DNA from 4 places in the Paenibacillus sp. FSL H3-0302 genome. Region 3 is predicted to be linked to each of the others. Evidence: riboswitches for the same ligand, from Rfam matches in the RefSeq annotation. Region 3 holds a riboswitch; each other region holds the start of a gene.
The links. A riboswitch is a leader RNA that binds a small molecule or an ion and turns the genes downstream of it on or off. The one in region 3 is predicted to bind cyclic di-GMP.
Positions count from the first base shown of each region.

Region 1 (4,179 bases), 2.6 Mb from region 3:
GCTCAGTCGGATGGGCGTTCCATTTTTCAGAATGGTAGCGAAGGCTAATGTTTCAGCTAGTGCCCAGTCGACCTTTTCACCCTCATTCAGTGCATCTTTACGACGTTGTAAAATGCGCTCCAGCTTCGGATAAACCTGGAATCCAGCAGGAACCGTCAACAGTTCACGATTGATCTCCTGCAGGCTGGAGATGGATACCGCTGTAGTGTTTGCCGCTGCGCGGTCCGTTTGTAGAGGAATGAAGGCTTTGGGTTCTTTTTTCTTATGATTGCCTTCCTTCATAGTATCGTACGCACGCTGCAATACGCTTTCTGCTTCAGCATTCATCTTTTGTACGTCTTCGGCGGTAAGAACCTTTTCGTTTTTCAGTCTCTCTGCATAAACCTTGTAGACGGTTGGATGATTGCGAACCTTGCCGTAGACAATAGGTTGTGTGGTTTCAGGATCATCCATTTCGTTGTGACCATGACGGCGGTAGCCGATGAGATCAATTACGAAATCTTTTTTGAATTGATGGCGGTATGCGCTAGCTAAACGTACAGCTGCTACGCAGGCCTCTGGGTCATCAGCGTTGACATGGACTATTGGGATTTCATACCCTTTGGCGATGTCACTCGCATAATGCGTAGAACGGGAATCTTCACTTTCAGTCGTAAAACCAATTCGGTTATTAACAATGATATGGATCGTCCCACCATTTTGATAACCTTGAAGTTTGCCGATATTAAGCGTTTCTGCAACAATTCCTTCACCTGGAAAAGCAGCATCGCCATGCATCAGCACCGCCATAGCTTTACTGGTATCAATCTTCGGCAGTCCTGCAGTGCTCCGATCTTCTTGTGCGGCACGAGTGAAACCTTCCACGACAGGATTGACGAATTCCAAGTGACTTGGGTTATTCGCTAGTGTTATTCTTGTGCGTACGGTTTCTCCTTCACGGACAGCACGGTCTGCACCGAGATGGTATTTCACATCACCTGTCCAACCATAGTTAATGCCTGTGGAGCCTTCGGAAGGGAAAAGCTCCTTGTTCGGAGAATGATGAAACTCTGAAAATATGATATCATAAGGTTTGCCCAAAATATGTGCAAGAACGTTGAGGCGGCCGCGATGCGCCATGCCCATCAAAATATGCTCCGCACCGTCATGTGCAGCAGCACGTACGATTTCATCTAACATCGGCACAAGAGCATCATTGCCTTCAAGACTGAAACGCTTCTGACCTACAAAAGTCTTGTGGAGGAAGGTTTCAAATTGCTCTACCTGAATCAGGCGGTTCAGGAGCTCTTTGCGTTCTGTATTATTTAGGGGTGCTGGTGAGCTGGTGGATTCTGCCTGTCTATTTAGCCATTGCAGTTCTTTTTCTTCATGCACATGCCCGAATTCATAGGCGATAGTCTTGGTGTATGCCTGACGCATACGTTGCACGGCATCCCATCCGGTATGCACATCATTCGGCGCATTTTCCCATATAAGCGTGGCAGGCAGTGCGATCAGGTCTTCGCGGGTCAGCCCATAGGTTTCAAGCTCAAGATATTTTGCCATGGGATTCTGATCGCGTACCAGCGGATCAATTTCAGCGGCCATATGGCCATATATACGAATATTGGCGATTAGCTTGGAAGCTCTTACTGCTTTTCTAAGCCATTCGGTGTCTCCCGAGATGCGCGGCTGAGGAGCCGGTTCGCTATCCGGAGTTAGGGGAGGAGGTCCCGAATTTGTAAAAAGCTCGCGATAATTATTTTCTACGGTGGAGGGATCTTTCACAAACTGTTCATATCTTTCTTGAATGTAGCCTAAATTGGGTCCGTAATACTTACTCCAAATGGATTCGTTATAGGGCTCTTTGGCTGCCATGAATACATCCTCCTTAACGGATGAACTCCATACGTGACATTTTGTGTCAACGCTTACTGGAGCTGTGATGATTGCGGTTTCATTTCTCATCTTATTGTGCTACTTTCGGCCACTGTAATCAATTCATTCTTTCGTCCAATACGTTCGCAAAATGGTATGGGTTAGCTTGTTCTAATGAAAAGAAGGGTGTTTCTTCTCATTACCCATTCTAAAGGCCTATTAAAATGATTCTATTATCCTTATTTTTAACTATTAGGTCAGTAAATATTTATTTTGCTAGTACAATTTATTTTATGTAACGGACGAGTATCGTGATAATCGGACAAGATCTTTGAAAAAAAATCTTTTATTTTTCGTTTTTAAAATAGAAAGTAACCAGGAATCGACACACTTTTCCGCTTTCTTTTTGTATAATGTTATTGCAGATAGTAATTTTATAGTTTTTTAAGTAGATCCTTTCGTGAAAAGGGTCCAGTAAAAGGTAAACTTGCCGAAAGGCAGGGGCACAAAGTCGCGGGTCTAAGGTAGAGATACTATGACAGCCGGATTGCCTGGGGACGTAAAATCTTAGGGGGAGATTTTTTGGAAAAGTCCAACCAGGGTAGCAACAGAGAACAGCAGTTTATTGATCTGGATCAAGAGTGGGTACATTTATTATTAGCAGCTAAGAAGGCTGGCATTAAGGCAGATGAAATCCGCCAGTTCTTTCATGAGAAAACTGTGCAGATCGTGCAGTAATACATTAGAGGGGTTACATATCGAAAAAGGGCACAGCGGTTCTTCGCTGTGTCCTTTTTCGATATGATTTAGTAGAAGAGAGGATCGTACCAGATTAGTAGGAAGTATTAATCCTTTTGATCGAGCTTCCATTTCTGATAGTCCAGAAATTCTTTGAATTCGCGTTTGCTAATGCCTGAGTCCATAGCTTCCTGCACCAATCGGAACCATTCCGAATCTAAATGTGATTCCTCTGCATCATTGGGTTCTCCATAGAGTAGGGCATGAATGGATACCTGAAGCGCGTCAGCGATTTTTTCGATAAACTGGATGGATGGATTGGATTGGATGTTTCTCTCCACGTTGCTAAGATACGACTTAGCTACATCTGCTCTGTCCGCAAGCTCAGATAGGGAGAAACCCTTGTCTAGGCGGAGCTGCTGGATACGTTGGCCCATATTCTGTGGCACTATGCTGACGCCCCTCCGTAATTTTTGTTATTAGTATAGCAAATATCAATAAATCGGACAAAGTTTATTGTAAAGAGAAGAGCAGCAATCTGCTTATCCGTGGCCGGATTCAGGATCTGCTGCTCTTCGAGTATTTTATTAAATTACTTTATTGATCTTAGTAGTCTTTTTTCGCACCTTGTTTAGCTACGAAATCCCAAGTCAGTGTTAAGCTATCGCCTTGGAAAATATTTTGATCTTGGTTATTTTCCACAAATTCGAATTGGACGGAGAAGCTGTCGTTGGTACCGGCTTTAATACCGGATGCTTCGGTAAAGAGTTGATCCCAACCTGTATTTTTTACGAGATCCGGATGCTGACTTTTTAAAGCAGCAAGTGTAGTCTCATAAACTACATTTTCAGGAGAGACGATAGGTACTCCTTTATCATTATTTCTAAGGAATTTAACTTTAATGAACTCGGCTAAATCCAGGTAGTTATCTCCTTTAGCATCCGTGATTTGAGTCGATGTATTCAGAATAATAGATCCGATATCGAGCGAACCATCGTTTTTCAATTTGAAGGATTTAGTTACAGTATCACCTGGTTTCAGGTTAGGAATATTAACGATGACAGAAGGGTCGGAGTTCAGATCGAGCGTGCCCGCTGCGAATGTAGCTGTGCTTTGCGCAGTGTCGCTAAAGTATGCGAAGGTTCCTCCGCCGATTAATGATAAACCCAGTGCTGCAGATGCTACGCCAAGACCCAATGTTTTCTTGATACCCATAATAAAATTCCTCCTCAAATTTGTGTTTGAATTTTTTATAAAATTTATATATTGTATCTTCCGGTTCGTAAGCGGAAGTGGACAATCAACTTAGGGCTGTGTTTCTGTTGGGGGCGGTGAGGCTGGCAGTAGGGCAGCATTTTTCTTTTCTAATGCAGCTACAGCCTTCCAAGAGGTATACAGAGCATAGAGCAGAAGCATCAAGCCAGGCACGATCATGAGGACTACACTTCCAGCTTTGGAAACCGCGAAATTCATAGCGTAACCGACATAGGGTACAGTGACCCCGGTATACTGAGCTACAACATTCACAGAACTGGTAGGGTTCATGTCGGGCGCGTCGTTGTTATCGCCTTTAGTGCGATAAAC
Region 1 covers NZ_CP150284.1:433,987-438,165, forward strand. The annotation lists gene MHH50_RS01925 (2-oxoglutarate dehydrogenase E1 component) at 1-1,857, opposite strand, end outside; cyclic di-GMP riboswitch class I at 2,328-2,412, shown strand; gene MHH50_RS01930 (anti-repressor SinI family protein) at 2,440-2,595, shown strand; gene MHH50_RS01935 (helix-turn-helix domain-containing protein) at 2,703-3,032, opposite strand; gene MHH50_RS01940 (TasA family protein) at 3,202-3,810, opposite strand; gene MHH50_RS01945 (signal peptidase I) at 3,901-4,179, opposite strand, start outside.
Region 1: another riboswitch for cyclic di-GMP. It lies ahead of MHH50_RS01930 (anti-repressor SinI family protein); the one in region 3 lies ahead of MHH50_RS21030 (thiamine pyrophosphate-binding protein).

Region 2 (4,179 bases), 2.9 Mb from region 3:
TGAGCTGGGTTGGCTTCAAGCAGACTATGGTGGAATATGAAAGGGAAGAACGTTTTGCTGGAGAAACCAAATATCCGCTGAAGAAAATGATTCGTTTTGCGTTAGATGGCATCACCTCTTTTTCACATAAGCCGCTTAAGATTGCTACGTATATTGGATTCTTTCTTTCATTTTCTAGCTTTCTCTATTTATTTTTCGTCTTGTTCCAAAGGATATTTTTCACCTCCTGGACGGTTCCGGGCTGGGCTTCCATTGTAGGTGTCAATCTGCTCTTTAACGGTATTGTTCTGATGCTGTTGGGTGTGATTGGGGAGTATATCGGACGGATTTATGACGAGTCTAAAGATAGACCGCTATATATTGTTAGTGAGACTAAAGGCTACCAGAACGAAGAACAACTGGACCGCCGGAAGGACCACAATGATGTCAGATAAGAACTTGCGCGCTGCATTCATACAGTTCCTCAAATTTAATGCCGTAGGTTTGCTCAATACGCTTATTGATTTTGTGATTTTCACATTGTTGAATTCACTAGGGATGGTATACGCATTGGCGCAGGTGATCTCCTATAGTGCAGGCACGGCGAATAGCTTTATTTTGAATAAAAAAGTTACCTTTCGTGATCGCAACCGGGGGAATAAAGAAGGCTTCGACCGCGTACAGCTGGTCAAGTTTATCGTGCTGAATCTGGTAGTGCTCGGAATATCACTGTTGTTAATGCATCTGTTGACAGATAAACTAGGTATTCAAGTCTTGATCTCCAAGGTGCTGGTTACCTTTATCACGGTGATCATCAATTTCTTTGGAAGTCGTAAATGGGTATTTTAAACATTAATTTCAGGCAGAAGGAGTTGCTATGCTTAAAGGCAAGTAGCTGTTTCTGCTTGATTTGTATATAACCATAGAAACAATATACGGAGGTGAATAACATTGCGTAAATTCTCCTATCTACTCATACTGGCTGGGATACTTATCATGTTATATCCGACAGCTAACGAGTGGTACAACGACAGGCAGCAGGAGAAGTTATTAGAAACGGCTGAACTAAGCACTGCCGATAGTACTCCCCAGCCAGATCTAAAGAGCAGGTATGCTGAAGTTACTCAGCTGTTAGCAGAGGAATCGGTTCTGGATGCTCAGGCACAGCCCCAACCCCAAGAGACAGAAAAGCCTGAACCGGAGATTGAAGTCGGTGGCAAAGTAATCGCACTAATTGAAATCGATAAGATTGATTTGAAGCTGCCTGTATTAGAAGGGGCTACAAAAGCTAATATGAAACATGCTGCAGCCCATATGAAAGAAACGGCACCCCTTGGAGAGATCGGGAATGCTGCAATCGCGGCGCATCGGGCTAGAACTACGGGTCGTTTGTTTAACAGATTGAATGAGGTTGTTGTGGGGGACGTCATCACGATAAAGACTAGTGATCAGGTGTTTAACTATGAGGTGTATGATATTTCTGTTGTAGATCCGAGTGACGTCTCCGTTCTTGACGGGAATAACAAGGATAAGATTCTTACTCTGATTACATGTGATCCGCTAGTGAATCCAACGCATCGGCTGATTGTTCATGCCAAATTAACAAAAGGAGAATAGTGAATGACAAGAAAACACAAATACCGGGAGATATTTATAAAATAATGGGTAATCTAGTAAATTAGGTCTTGTTCACAACTATAAATATGATAGTATTATACTATGAAAGCTAAACACGATAACGGCAAACCTTCCGAAAGGTAGGGACGCAAAGCTAAAGGGCCTTTTCCCGAAAGGATGGCAGCCAGCTACCGAATGAAGAGGCTTTTTTTGTTTGTTTCGAATGGATTCTATCAATTATATCTAGTAAAGCTAGAACAGATAGAGCTTATACGATAACGGCAAACCTATCGAAAGGTAGGGACGCAAAGCTAAAGGGCCTTCCCGAAAGGATGGCAGCCAGCTACCGAAAGGAGTTTTATCCGTGAAAAAGGTTTATTTTATGCTGGTGGCGTTGTTCGTCCTAATGACTTCAGTTCCGGTAAGTACAGCTCAAGCTGCAAGTGCAGATGCCAGTTGGTTGATTACATCCAAAGTGGCTCAAGGTGTGATTGGTATTAACTATGATATTCCGAAAGATAAAAGAATCAAACTCATGATCACCAAAGATAACAGCAGCTATACATATAACTTGTATGCTTCTGGACAAGCTGAGGACTTCCCTTTGCAACAAGGAAATGGGACTTATAAGGTTTCTGTTCTGGAGAACACAACCGGTAATAAATACAAAGCATTATATTCCGAAGTAGTAGACGTAACCATGAGTGACTCGAATTCCGTATATTTGGGCTCCGTACAGAATGTGAAATGGAGTTCTTCTGATAAAGCGATTGTCAAAGCTAAACAATTAGTACAAGGCAAAACAACAGACGAAGAGAAAGTTAAAGCGATCTATAACTATGTAGTTGCGAATGTACAATATGATTACTCTCTTGCTAATAGTGTAACTACTGATTATATTCCAAGCATCGATAAGACATTGACTACTAAAAAAGGGATTTGCTATGATTACGCTTCTCTTTTTGCCGCAATGCTGCGGAGTGTAGATGTTCCTGCTAAGTTGGTAATGGGGAATACAAGCTACGTTACGCAATATCATGCCTGGAACGAAGTGTTGCTTAATGGGAAGTGGGTTACCATTGATACTACAGTGGATGCAGGACTTGCAAAGAGTGATAAGAAAACCGATTTAATTAAAGCCTCAAGCAAATATACTGCGGCAAAATACTATTAAGTTCGTCGCTAGAAACATAACTCTATTAAATAAACAACTAGCTTAATTATTAAGCTAGTTGTTTATTTTTATATTAGGGGTTGCTTTTCTATTAATAGTTGGGGTATTATAGGTAAGCGTTGTTAGACAGCGTACAGGCGATATAGACGAGGCTGATAAAAAGCTTCGAAAAATAAAGCTTGCATTTCTGAAAACAACATGATATATTATAAGAGTTGCTGCTGAGACATTAAACGGCGCCAACGAGAACTTGATCTTTGAAAACTGAACAACGAGTGAGTAGGAAATCACGCAAGTGAAATCCAAATTAGAGAATTAATTTTCTCGTCAGATGTTTCAAAATGAGCATATCGCTCTTTTCAATACTAATTGGAGAGTTTGATCCTGGCTCAGGACGAACGCTGGCGGCGTGCCTAATACATGCAAGTCGAGCGGAGTTATTTTGAAAGCTTGCTTTCAAAATAACTTAGCGGCGGACGGGTGAGTAACACGTAGGCAACCTGCCCTTCAGACTGGGATAACTACCGGAAACGGTAGCTAATACCGGATAATTTCTTTTTTCTCCTGAGAGAAGAATGAAAGACGGAGCAATCTGTCACTGAGGGATGGGCCTGCGGCGCATTAGCTAGTTGGTGGGGTAACGGCCCACCAAGGCGACGATGCGTAGCCGACCTGAGAGGGTGAACGGCCACACTGGGACTGAGACACGGCCCAGACTCCTACGGGAGGCAGCAGTAGGGAATCTTCCGCAATGGGCGAAAGCCTGACGGAGCAACGCCGCGTGAGTGATGAAGGTTTTCGGATCGTAAAGCTCTGTTGCCAGGGAAGAACGTCCGGTAGAGTAACTGCTACCGGAGTGACGGTACCTGAGAAGAAAGCCCCGGCTAACTACGTGCCAGCAGCCGCGGTAATACGTAGGGGGCAAGCGTTGTCCGGAATTATTGGGCGTAAAGCGCGCGCAGGCGGCTATTTAAGTCTGGTGTTTAAACCTTGGGCTCAACCTGAGGTCGCACTGGAAACTGGGTGGCTTGAGTACAGAAGAGGAAAGTGGAATTCCACGTGTAGCGGTGAAATGCGTAGATATGTGGAGGAACACCAGTGGCGAAGGCGACTTTCTGGGCTGTAACTGACGCTGAGGCGCGAAAGCGTGGGGAGCAAACAGGATTAGATACCCTGGTAGTCCACGCCGTAAACGATGAGTGCTAGGTGTTAGGGGTTTCGATACCCTTGGTGCCGAAGTTAACACAGTAAGCACTCCGCCTGGGGAGTACGGTCGCAAGACTGAAACTCAAAGGAATTGACGGGGACCCGCACAAGCAGTGGAGTATGTGGTTTAATTCGAAGCAACGCGAAGAACCTTACCAGGTCTTGACATCCCTCTGAATCTGCTAGAGATAGCAGCGGCCTTC
Region 2 covers NZ_CP150284.1:734,506-738,684, forward strand. The annotation lists gene MHH50_RS03220 (glycosyltransferase family 2 protein) at 1-434, shown strand, start outside; gene MHH50_RS03225 (GtrA family protein) at 421-828, shown strand; gene MHH50_RS03230 (class D sortase) at 931-1,596, shown strand; cyclic di-GMP riboswitch class I at 1,710-1,792, shown strand; cyclic di-GMP riboswitch class I at 1,867-1,947, shown strand; gene MHH50_RS03235 (transglutaminase-like domain-containing protein) at 1,961-2,770, shown strand; rRNA gene MHH50_RS03240 (16S ribosomal RNA) at 3,137-4,179, shown strand, end outside.
Region 2: another riboswitch for cyclic di-GMP. It lies ahead of MHH50_RS03235 (transglutaminase-like domain-containing protein); the one in region 3 lies ahead of MHH50_RS21030 (thiamine pyrophosphate-binding protein).

Region 3 (4,179 bases):
TCACTTACCCACGGAATGACGAGATGAGGGAGCGTTTCATTGAACCTCTCGGGTTAGTCGCAAAACGTGGAGTTTGGTATGTAGTGGCACGAACCGAGGGTGAAATGCGGACTTTTCGCGTGTCGAGATTAATACAAGCTGACGCAACTTATGAATCATTTGTCAGACCTGAGGCTTTTGATTTAAAAAGCTACTGGGAACAATCGACTTTAGCTTTCAAAGCAGCACTGCCAAAATATGTAGTGAACTTAAAGGTGAATGAGTCTATTCTTAAAGAATTACAACGTGAAAGATATGTAACTATAACTTTAGTAGAACCCTCTGCTAATACTGGGTGGATGAACGTGGAAGCCGAGTTTAATGCTATAGAATCTGCCTGTCGTATCGTACTCTCTTTCTCTCCTTCAGTTATTGTTTTAGCTCCTAACGAACTAGTAGGGATGGTAAAGTCTGCTATTAAAACAATTTCCACAATATATGAGGAATTTTGACATGAATTCTAAATATCTACTACTTAAAGAAGATTTATGACACTTCTCTATAGACCAATGACCTATAAATCCCCTATAATAACACCATTACATAAAATTTAATAAGGGGGACATTTTACCAATGAGCTGGATGCACAAACTTCCGTTAAAACAAAGAATTGTTGCCGGATGTTACCTCGTTGCCGCACTGTTTGCTATTCCTGTCTTAGTTACGTTAATGATTCTAGGTCAATTTCTCGTAGGAATTATACTAGTAGTTGTTCTTGCAGGTCTGACTTTACCTGTTGCTCGCTTCGTGGAGAGAACGCTTACATCATCTTTTGATGATATTGCTAATGTATCTCACAGTATTTCAAAGGGTGATTTCACTAGCAGAGCGGACGAAAATGGTTCAATGGGTGACGTAAGCCGCTCCTTTAACACAATGATTGATAAGCTCAAGAAGATTCTGACCGATGCATCGCAGATCACCCGTCAAGTTATGGATGCAAGCCGCGGAATCGAAGATAAGAACCAGAACCTGAAGATTGTCATGGCACAAGTAGCCTCTTCTTCTACTGAGCTCGCTCTTGGTGCAAATGAAATATCTACGGATATCGCTGATATGACAGAATCCATTAAAGACATTGAGACCAAAGTATCCAATTATACGAACTCCACCAAAGAAATGAACAGACGTTCAATACATACCTTAGAACTTGTTGAGCAAGGGCGCCAATCCGTAGATACACAGGCTGAAGGCATGCGTAAAAACATAGAGGCTACACAAAAAGTGGCTGATACTATTGAAGCTCTCTCACAAAATGCCCGCGGGATTACGATGATCACCAAGACCATCACAGAGATCGCTGAGCAGACCAACCTGCTGTCACTGAATGCCTCCATCGAAGCTGCTCGTGCCGGAGAGCATGGTCGGGGTTTTGCCGTTGTAGCTCAAGAGGTTCGCAAGCTTGCTGAAGAATCTACGGCATCCACAAAAGAAGTATTCGGCTTGGTCCGCAGCATTGAGTCAGATATTAAACAAGCCATCGATAATATTGCCATCAATGAAGAGGTTGTGCAGGTTCAGAATGAAATGATCACTCAATCTGCCCATATTTTCGCACAAATTGTACAAAGCGTGCAGTACATTACCGAGCAAATCTCTTCATTCTCTGCGGAGAGTGATCTTATGCTAGAAAGTGCCTTGAAAATTTCCAGTGCAATTGAGAATATCTCAGCAATCACCGAAGAAACTGCTGCTGGCACGGAAGAGGTATCGGCGGCTATGAATGAACAGATTAATGCCCTGCAGTCTGTTGCAGAAGAAACGGAAAAAATGACCCAGGCCGTATTTAATCTGCAAAAAACCATTCATATCTTTAAATTCTAGTTCAAAACTATCAACTGCCACCTAAGCTGAGTCTTAGGTGGCAGTTTTTTTCGCGAGGCAAAACTTCATCTCTTGGACAAGACTTTCGTCAAATTTCGAGTTTTTTTAGCGGATTATGTTGACAAAAATTAATGAGGAATATATTGTAAAGGAAAATTATTCTTATCAACTATAAATTAATATTGGCAAAATCCTCGAAAGAGGATGACGCAAAACCATGGATCTACAGCCTCATTTTTTCGTTTGAGGCCATGATTGCCAGGTTGCAGAGGAACCAGGACGGCTGAACTATTGTTCAGTCTTAGCGGTGCCTTATGCCACCAACCTGTGCTTACTATAGAGCACAGGTTTTTACTTTTTGAGTATATTGATCTATCGTATCTATTCGGTAGATTAATAACTAATATATATCAAAAAACTTGTGAGGTGTTTCTTTTGAAGACAGTCGCAGATTACATGGCGGAAGCACTACGTAACCTTGGAGTCACCCATTCTTTTGGGATCATTGGCAAATCCATTTGTCCAATAGTTCTAAAGATGGTGGATTACGGTATTGAATTTATTCCCGGCAGACATGAAGCAAGCTCCGGATTCGAAGCAGCAGGGTATGCGCTGAAAACGGGTAACCTAGGCGTAGCATTTGGTACTTCGGGTCCTGGGGGAACTAACCTGCTTACAGCAGCAGCACATGCGAAAGCTAACAACCTACCTGTCCTATTTATTACCGGCCACCAATCCATTACAGAGCTTGGAATTCCTCAATGTCAGGACTCCACCTCTTTTCTGGCTGATTTAGCTGATATGTTCAGACCTGCCACCTTGTTCAGTAAATTGGTTGAACGTGGGGATCACTTTGGTACTATTTTTAATCATGCGATTTCTGTGGCCCTGACCAAACGGGGTCCTGTTCATCTTTGTATTCCTTTTGATGTACAAACTGAAGTATTGGAAGAATGCAATATAGTAATCCCAGAAAGAGAATCTCTAATTAGTCAAGCTAATATCGATAGAGTCATCGATGCTATTCAAGCTGCTAAGAATCCTTTGATTATTGCGGGTAAAGGAATTAACCGCTCCGGAGCACATAAAGAGCTTGTTCAACTCGCAGAAACTTTTAATATTCCTGTAGTAACATCTCCAGGTGGAAAAGGGGCTATAGTCTGGGATCACCCACTCTATCATGGTCCTATTGGCGTTGGCGGTTCGACCCACGGGGACGATTTATTGAATAAAAGCGATTTATTTATAGTGCTTGGATCACGTTTAAGTGATATGACCATCTGTAATCTTAAACGGGAGAATCATCCAGCAACTTTAATTCAATTTGATATTGATCCAACCTTTGTCGGAAAAATACTATTGTCCAAAACGATACCGGTCACTGGGGACCTGCGCGATAATTTGGTGCACTGCCTAAATCATATTGACCCAAGCACAATCACCAAACGTGAGGCTTTGGCCGATGCGGATTATTCAGAAGAGCTTCCAACCCTCAAGAATCTTTCCCTTGCTTCGGTAATGAGCACTTTAAGTGATTTGATCCCTTATAATAATTCAATTTTCGTTGATGATGGAAGTCATGGATTCCACGCTGCAAAATGGTACAAGGTTAAGAAACCGGGCAGCTTTGTTTTTGATGCGTATTTTGCTTGCATGGGTAATTCGATCGGCATGGCTATTGGTGCAAAAGTTGCAGCTCCTGAAGAAACTGTCCTCTGCATTACAGGTGATGGTTGTTTCATGATGCTCGGCGCTGAGATTAACACCGCTGTCTGCAAAGATATCCCTGTCATCTTTATCGTGGTCAATAATAAGCAACTAGATATGGCTCTTAAGGGTATGGAGAAAACCACAGGTCGTATCGATGGAACTCTATATGAAGTACCAATGGACGCCGTGAAATTCGCTGAATCTCTAGGTGCTAAAGGCTACAAATGTGAGACTGCGGATGAATTCACAGCTGCAATTAAAGATGCGGTAGCTCTAAACCATGTTGCCGTTATTGAACTACTAACAGACCGTGATGAAGTCCCTCCGACTGCACACCGTACTTTGAACCTAAACTAGGAGGCTAACCATGAAGGAAAATATCAACAGTGGTCTCAACCACTTCACGAATCTATCAGGAGACTATGGCGCAAAAGCACTAGCTCCAATTAAAGACCACTTCCCTGACTTGGCTGAATTTATTATGGGGAATGCCTATGGCGATATTTTTCAACGTAATACTATAGCCCCTGACTGGAAGGAAATCGCAGTCATTTCATCTTTAATTTCAATGGGTCAATTCGAACAGTTGGGCGTTCATTATGTCAT
Region 3 covers NZ_CP150284.1:4,721,005-4,725,183, forward strand. The annotation lists gene MHH50_RS21020 (YafY family protein) at 1-491, shown strand, start outside; gene MHH50_RS21025 (HAMP domain-containing methyl-accepting chemotaxis protein) at 613-1,863, shown strand; cyclic di-GMP riboswitch class I at 2,038-2,134, shown strand; gene MHH50_RS21030 (thiamine pyrophosphate-binding protein) at 2,290-3,930, shown strand; gene MHH50_RS21035 (carboxymuconolactone decarboxylase family protein) at 3,941-4,179, shown strand, end outside.

Region 4 (4,179 bases), 2.7 Mb from region 3:
GTTGCCTCAGGCGTTACCGTCGGCGATGGCGTTGGCGTCGCCTCAGGTGTTACCGTCGGCGTTGGTGTCGGTGTTGGCGTTGGCGTCACTGTCGGCGTCGGTGTTGGTGTCGGCGTTGGTGTCACTGTCGGCGTTGGTGTCGGCGTCGGCGTTGGCGTTGGTGTCGGCGTCAGCGTTGGCGTTGGTGTCGGCGTTGGTGTCGGCGTCGGCGTTGGCGTTGGTGTCGGTGTTGGCGTCACTGTCGGCGTTGGTGTCACTGTTGGCGTTGGTGTTGGTGTCACTGTCGGCGTTGGTGTTGGTGTCACTGTCGGCGTTGGTGTCGGCGTCGGCGTTGGCGTTGGTGTCGGCGTTGGTGTCGGTGTTGGTGTCGGTGTTGGCGTCACTGTCGGCGTTGGTGTCGGTGTTGGCGTCACTGTCGGCGTTGGTGTCACTGTCGGCGTCGGCGTTGGTGTCACTGTCGGCGTCGGCGTTGGTGTCACTGTCGGCGTCGGCGTTGGTGTTGGTGTCACTGTCGGCGTTGGTGTCGGTGTTGGTGTCGGTGTTGGCGTCACTGTCGGCGTTGGTGTCGGTGTTGGTGTCACTGTTGGCGTTGGCGTCGGTGTCACTGTCGGCGTCGGCGTTGGCGTCGGTGTTGGTGTCGGTGTTGGCGTCACTGTCGGCGTTGGTGTCGGTGTTGGCGTCACTGTCGGCGTTGGTGTCACTGTTGGTGTTGGCGTCGGTGTCACTGTCGGCGTTGGCGTCACTGTCGGCGTTGGTGTCGGCGTCGGCGTTGGTGTCACTGTCGGCGTCGGACATGGTGTTGGCGTCGGTGTCGGCGTTGGTGTCACTGTCGGCGTCGGCGTTGGTGTCACTGTTGGTGTCGGCGTCACTGTCGGCGTTGGTGTCGGCGTTGGTCCGGGTTCATCACCATCGTATGGATAGTGGTGAAATTCACCACCACCAGTACCTTTGAGTGAAGCCGCCACTAAAGTACCGTTAATCTGACCATTAATAAAATCAACATGAGCATAGGGGGCAAGTATGCTTCCCATTACACCTATGCCTGCCATATCAAGATACGCAGCTTGGCTAAAGTTAAGCAAAATTTTCTTGCTGTTCAACACGTTATTAGGTAGAAATCCGAAGTTTTTCATTTTTACGTTAGAACCATCAATATTAATAATTGCAGTAGATCCTGAAGGAACATTTATTGTAATTCCGTAGGTATTAGAGACGTTATCTCCTGAAACATTAAAAACATTGACCGCAGGATCTGTACCTGTCAGGGTAAGGCTGCCATATTGGTACACTGTTGTTCCATTCGCCGGCAATGCTGCAAGTTCTGCTGATTTGTCCTTCAAAGACTGACCTACGGCTGAAAAGTCAATCGTACTCCCCTGTCTTTTTGTACCACCCTTGAGGAGCGTTACATTCCCTGAAAAATCTCCCCCGTGCACGATATTCCCATAAACAGTACCTCCGTTGAAAGTAAGATTCCCTCCAACAACAAGTGTGTCAGTCAGGGAAACCTCTGCAGCGGTCAACCTATCTCCAACACTATAGTTGGTTAAGTTAACGTTACCTCCAGCAGCAAACCTTCCTTCCGTATCCGAAACTGTTGTTATATCCCCTAGAATAAACACGTTGTAGACCGCTGCAATTCCCAATGTAGAAGAACTACTAGCTCCAGCAACTCCAGCTCCCAATGAGGAAAGCCCACTACCTACCGTCAAAATCCCAGCTAATACAAGCGAGAGTAACGGTTTTATTCTTCTTTTCAAATGGCACACCTCCTAAAACTATGATTTATATTAATCAGAATAATTACCAGAAACTCTAAAGGACCTAACAACAAAAAAGACCGCCAAAAAGAAGTGGAATTCCCTTCTCATGGCAGTCGGACGGTCATTGTGCCTTTAAGACACTTTAGACTCCTGGACTTTGCGTCCCGCCCTTTCAGACGGTTTGCTATTATCATGACTATATATATGTATTACACTGCAAGTCCAGAACTGGTAGCTGAAGCATTCTATCCAATAACAGTCTATGACTTTTAATACTTTTGAATTAATAACAGTTTAGCTCCCGACACCCACAATTGTCAATCAATTCCTTTCGATAATTCCCCGCATTAGTACCACACAAAAAAAGCGCCTAAAGGCGCTTCGCATAAGGTTTTTCATTAAATTTTAAAGTAACTGTATATAGCCCAATATGGATATCCATAAGGGAACACTCAGAATTAAACCAAAAAACAATCCACGCTGGAGGCTGCCCTCTTTTTCCATCATAATTCTCCTTTATGTGCGTTAGATACATTAATTTTTATTATTACAATTTTAATATAATTTATTCTTCGTTATTTAGTTGTGAATTTAATCACATTGGATAAGCTGTTTAGAAATACCATTGATTATTTTTGGAATATCGGGGTAGAATACGAATATACGTTCCTATTAGAGGTGATGAGATTCATGCATAGAGCAGAAAGCAGGGACAACATGCTGGTGAAATCTTATTTATTGCTTCCGATGATTTTATCAGCTTTCGAACGGGACTCCGCCATTTTATCTACACACTTACGAACACCCGCCCCTTATCTGGAGGTTCTTGGAACAGCTGCTGCAGTAGCTACAACAGATCTAAGGGATGTTCGTGCAGAAATGAGAAGACGGGGAATCAAGGTGTATGAGCAAAACAGACTTAATACGGGAATTGAAGCCAAGTATATATGTCGTGGCTATCATGAACGAATGCTGCTGTTGAATGACATTGTTGCGGCTCAAGCTGCCATCCATATGCGCAGATACCTAGGGCTGGATATTTCATCTTTTAAGAGTTACGAAGAACAGTACCAGATTAAGTAAAGCTGTATAGAAGCCGCTGCGCTCTCTCCCCCCAATCAATTAGTGAACAAAAAAATAGGCCTTACCATGGGAGTTGGCAAGACCTGAGAGAGATATACCACAAAACACTGGGGGGTGTTTGGTGTCTCTAATATATACCTCGAACCTGAAAAATAGCTGATAGGCACATAAAAATTACATTAAAAATATTGTTCGCCGTTCAGAAGTGATTAGAGTGCTCCCACAAGCTTAGCCGACCTTTAGCTGGAATTGGATGGCTTAATGGATGAACCCCTTCAAGCTTCCAGGCAAACCGTCCTTCACTATAGTCGCCAAAATCATATTCGTTCCCATTGATCCATTCCCTTAAATCCACCTCTGGAGTAACCACATAACATCCCGCGAGCTGACCTGTAGCAATAATAGCTCCTGTCGGCAAATTATTCGCTGTATAGCCATGTTTCGCCAATACTGATTTGTACGGTTCCTGTTCACAAATCTTTTTGTCAATCCTCATTCCGGCATGGATGCCTAACTCGCCGCGGTAGGCTGTTCTCCATGAACGAGTTTCAAACTCTTTTTCACCAAGAGCAATTAAGGTCGCCCAAGGCTGCCGTATTGTTATACACCGCATGATATTTATCCCCTTTGTTTATGTTGGACGTTTGTCACGGATGCCACGGATCTCGATCTCGCGTTGTGTAATCTTGCTCACCTTGACCTGATAAATAATCCCAACCGTTTGGTCGATACTCATTTCCATCATTGATCGCCTCTAAAATAAGAACATTTATTTTTATTATATACAAACAAAAGTTCTTATGAAAATATCAATACTACAGGCATTCACCTGTAACTCCCCAGAATCAATAAAGGTCGTCATAATGGAAAGGCTGCTGTTTATTCTTATATTGGTAATGTACTAAATGCTATGCCTGTGCAACCGATTTTAAACTAATGTCGTAACCACTGGAGGGGAAGGTCCATGATTCAAAAACCACGTACTACTATTAAATGGACTCTTATTTTTGTTTTTTTATTATTCGTCACCGCCTGTAGTAAGAATAATGAAGTTTTGAAAGGAATTGTACACACAATAGATGTAGAAAATAAAAGAATTTTAGTAATTTCTGAATTAAAAGAAGAAGACTTGAACAAGGAATACAAGGAAATTCTCGAATCTAATGAGTACTCTCAAGCCATTTGGGTAAATAAAGTTGCACCTTCTAAATATAAAAAAGGCGATGAGATTAAAGTGTTTTTTGAAGTAAGTGATGATTCATTCCCTGCACAAGTTACCGCCAAAAAGATCACCAAAATCAAGAATTGAGCAAAAAGAATAGAATCTACTATA
Region 4 covers NZ_CP150284.1:553,993-558,171, reverse strand. The annotation lists gene MHH50_RS02465 (choice-of-anchor A family protein) at 1-1,760, opposite strand, end outside; cyclic di-GMP riboswitch class I at 1,869-1,959, opposite strand; gene MHH50_RS02460 (hypothetical protein) at 2,349-2,846, shown strand; gene MHH50_RS02455 (ASCH domain-containing protein) at 3,046-3,459, opposite strand; gene MHH50_RS02450 (DUF3221 domain-containing protein) at 3,811-4,155, shown strand.
Region 4: another riboswitch for cyclic di-GMP. It lies ahead of MHH50_RS02465 (choice-of-anchor A family protein); the one in region 3 lies ahead of MHH50_RS21030 (thiamine pyrophosphate-binding protein).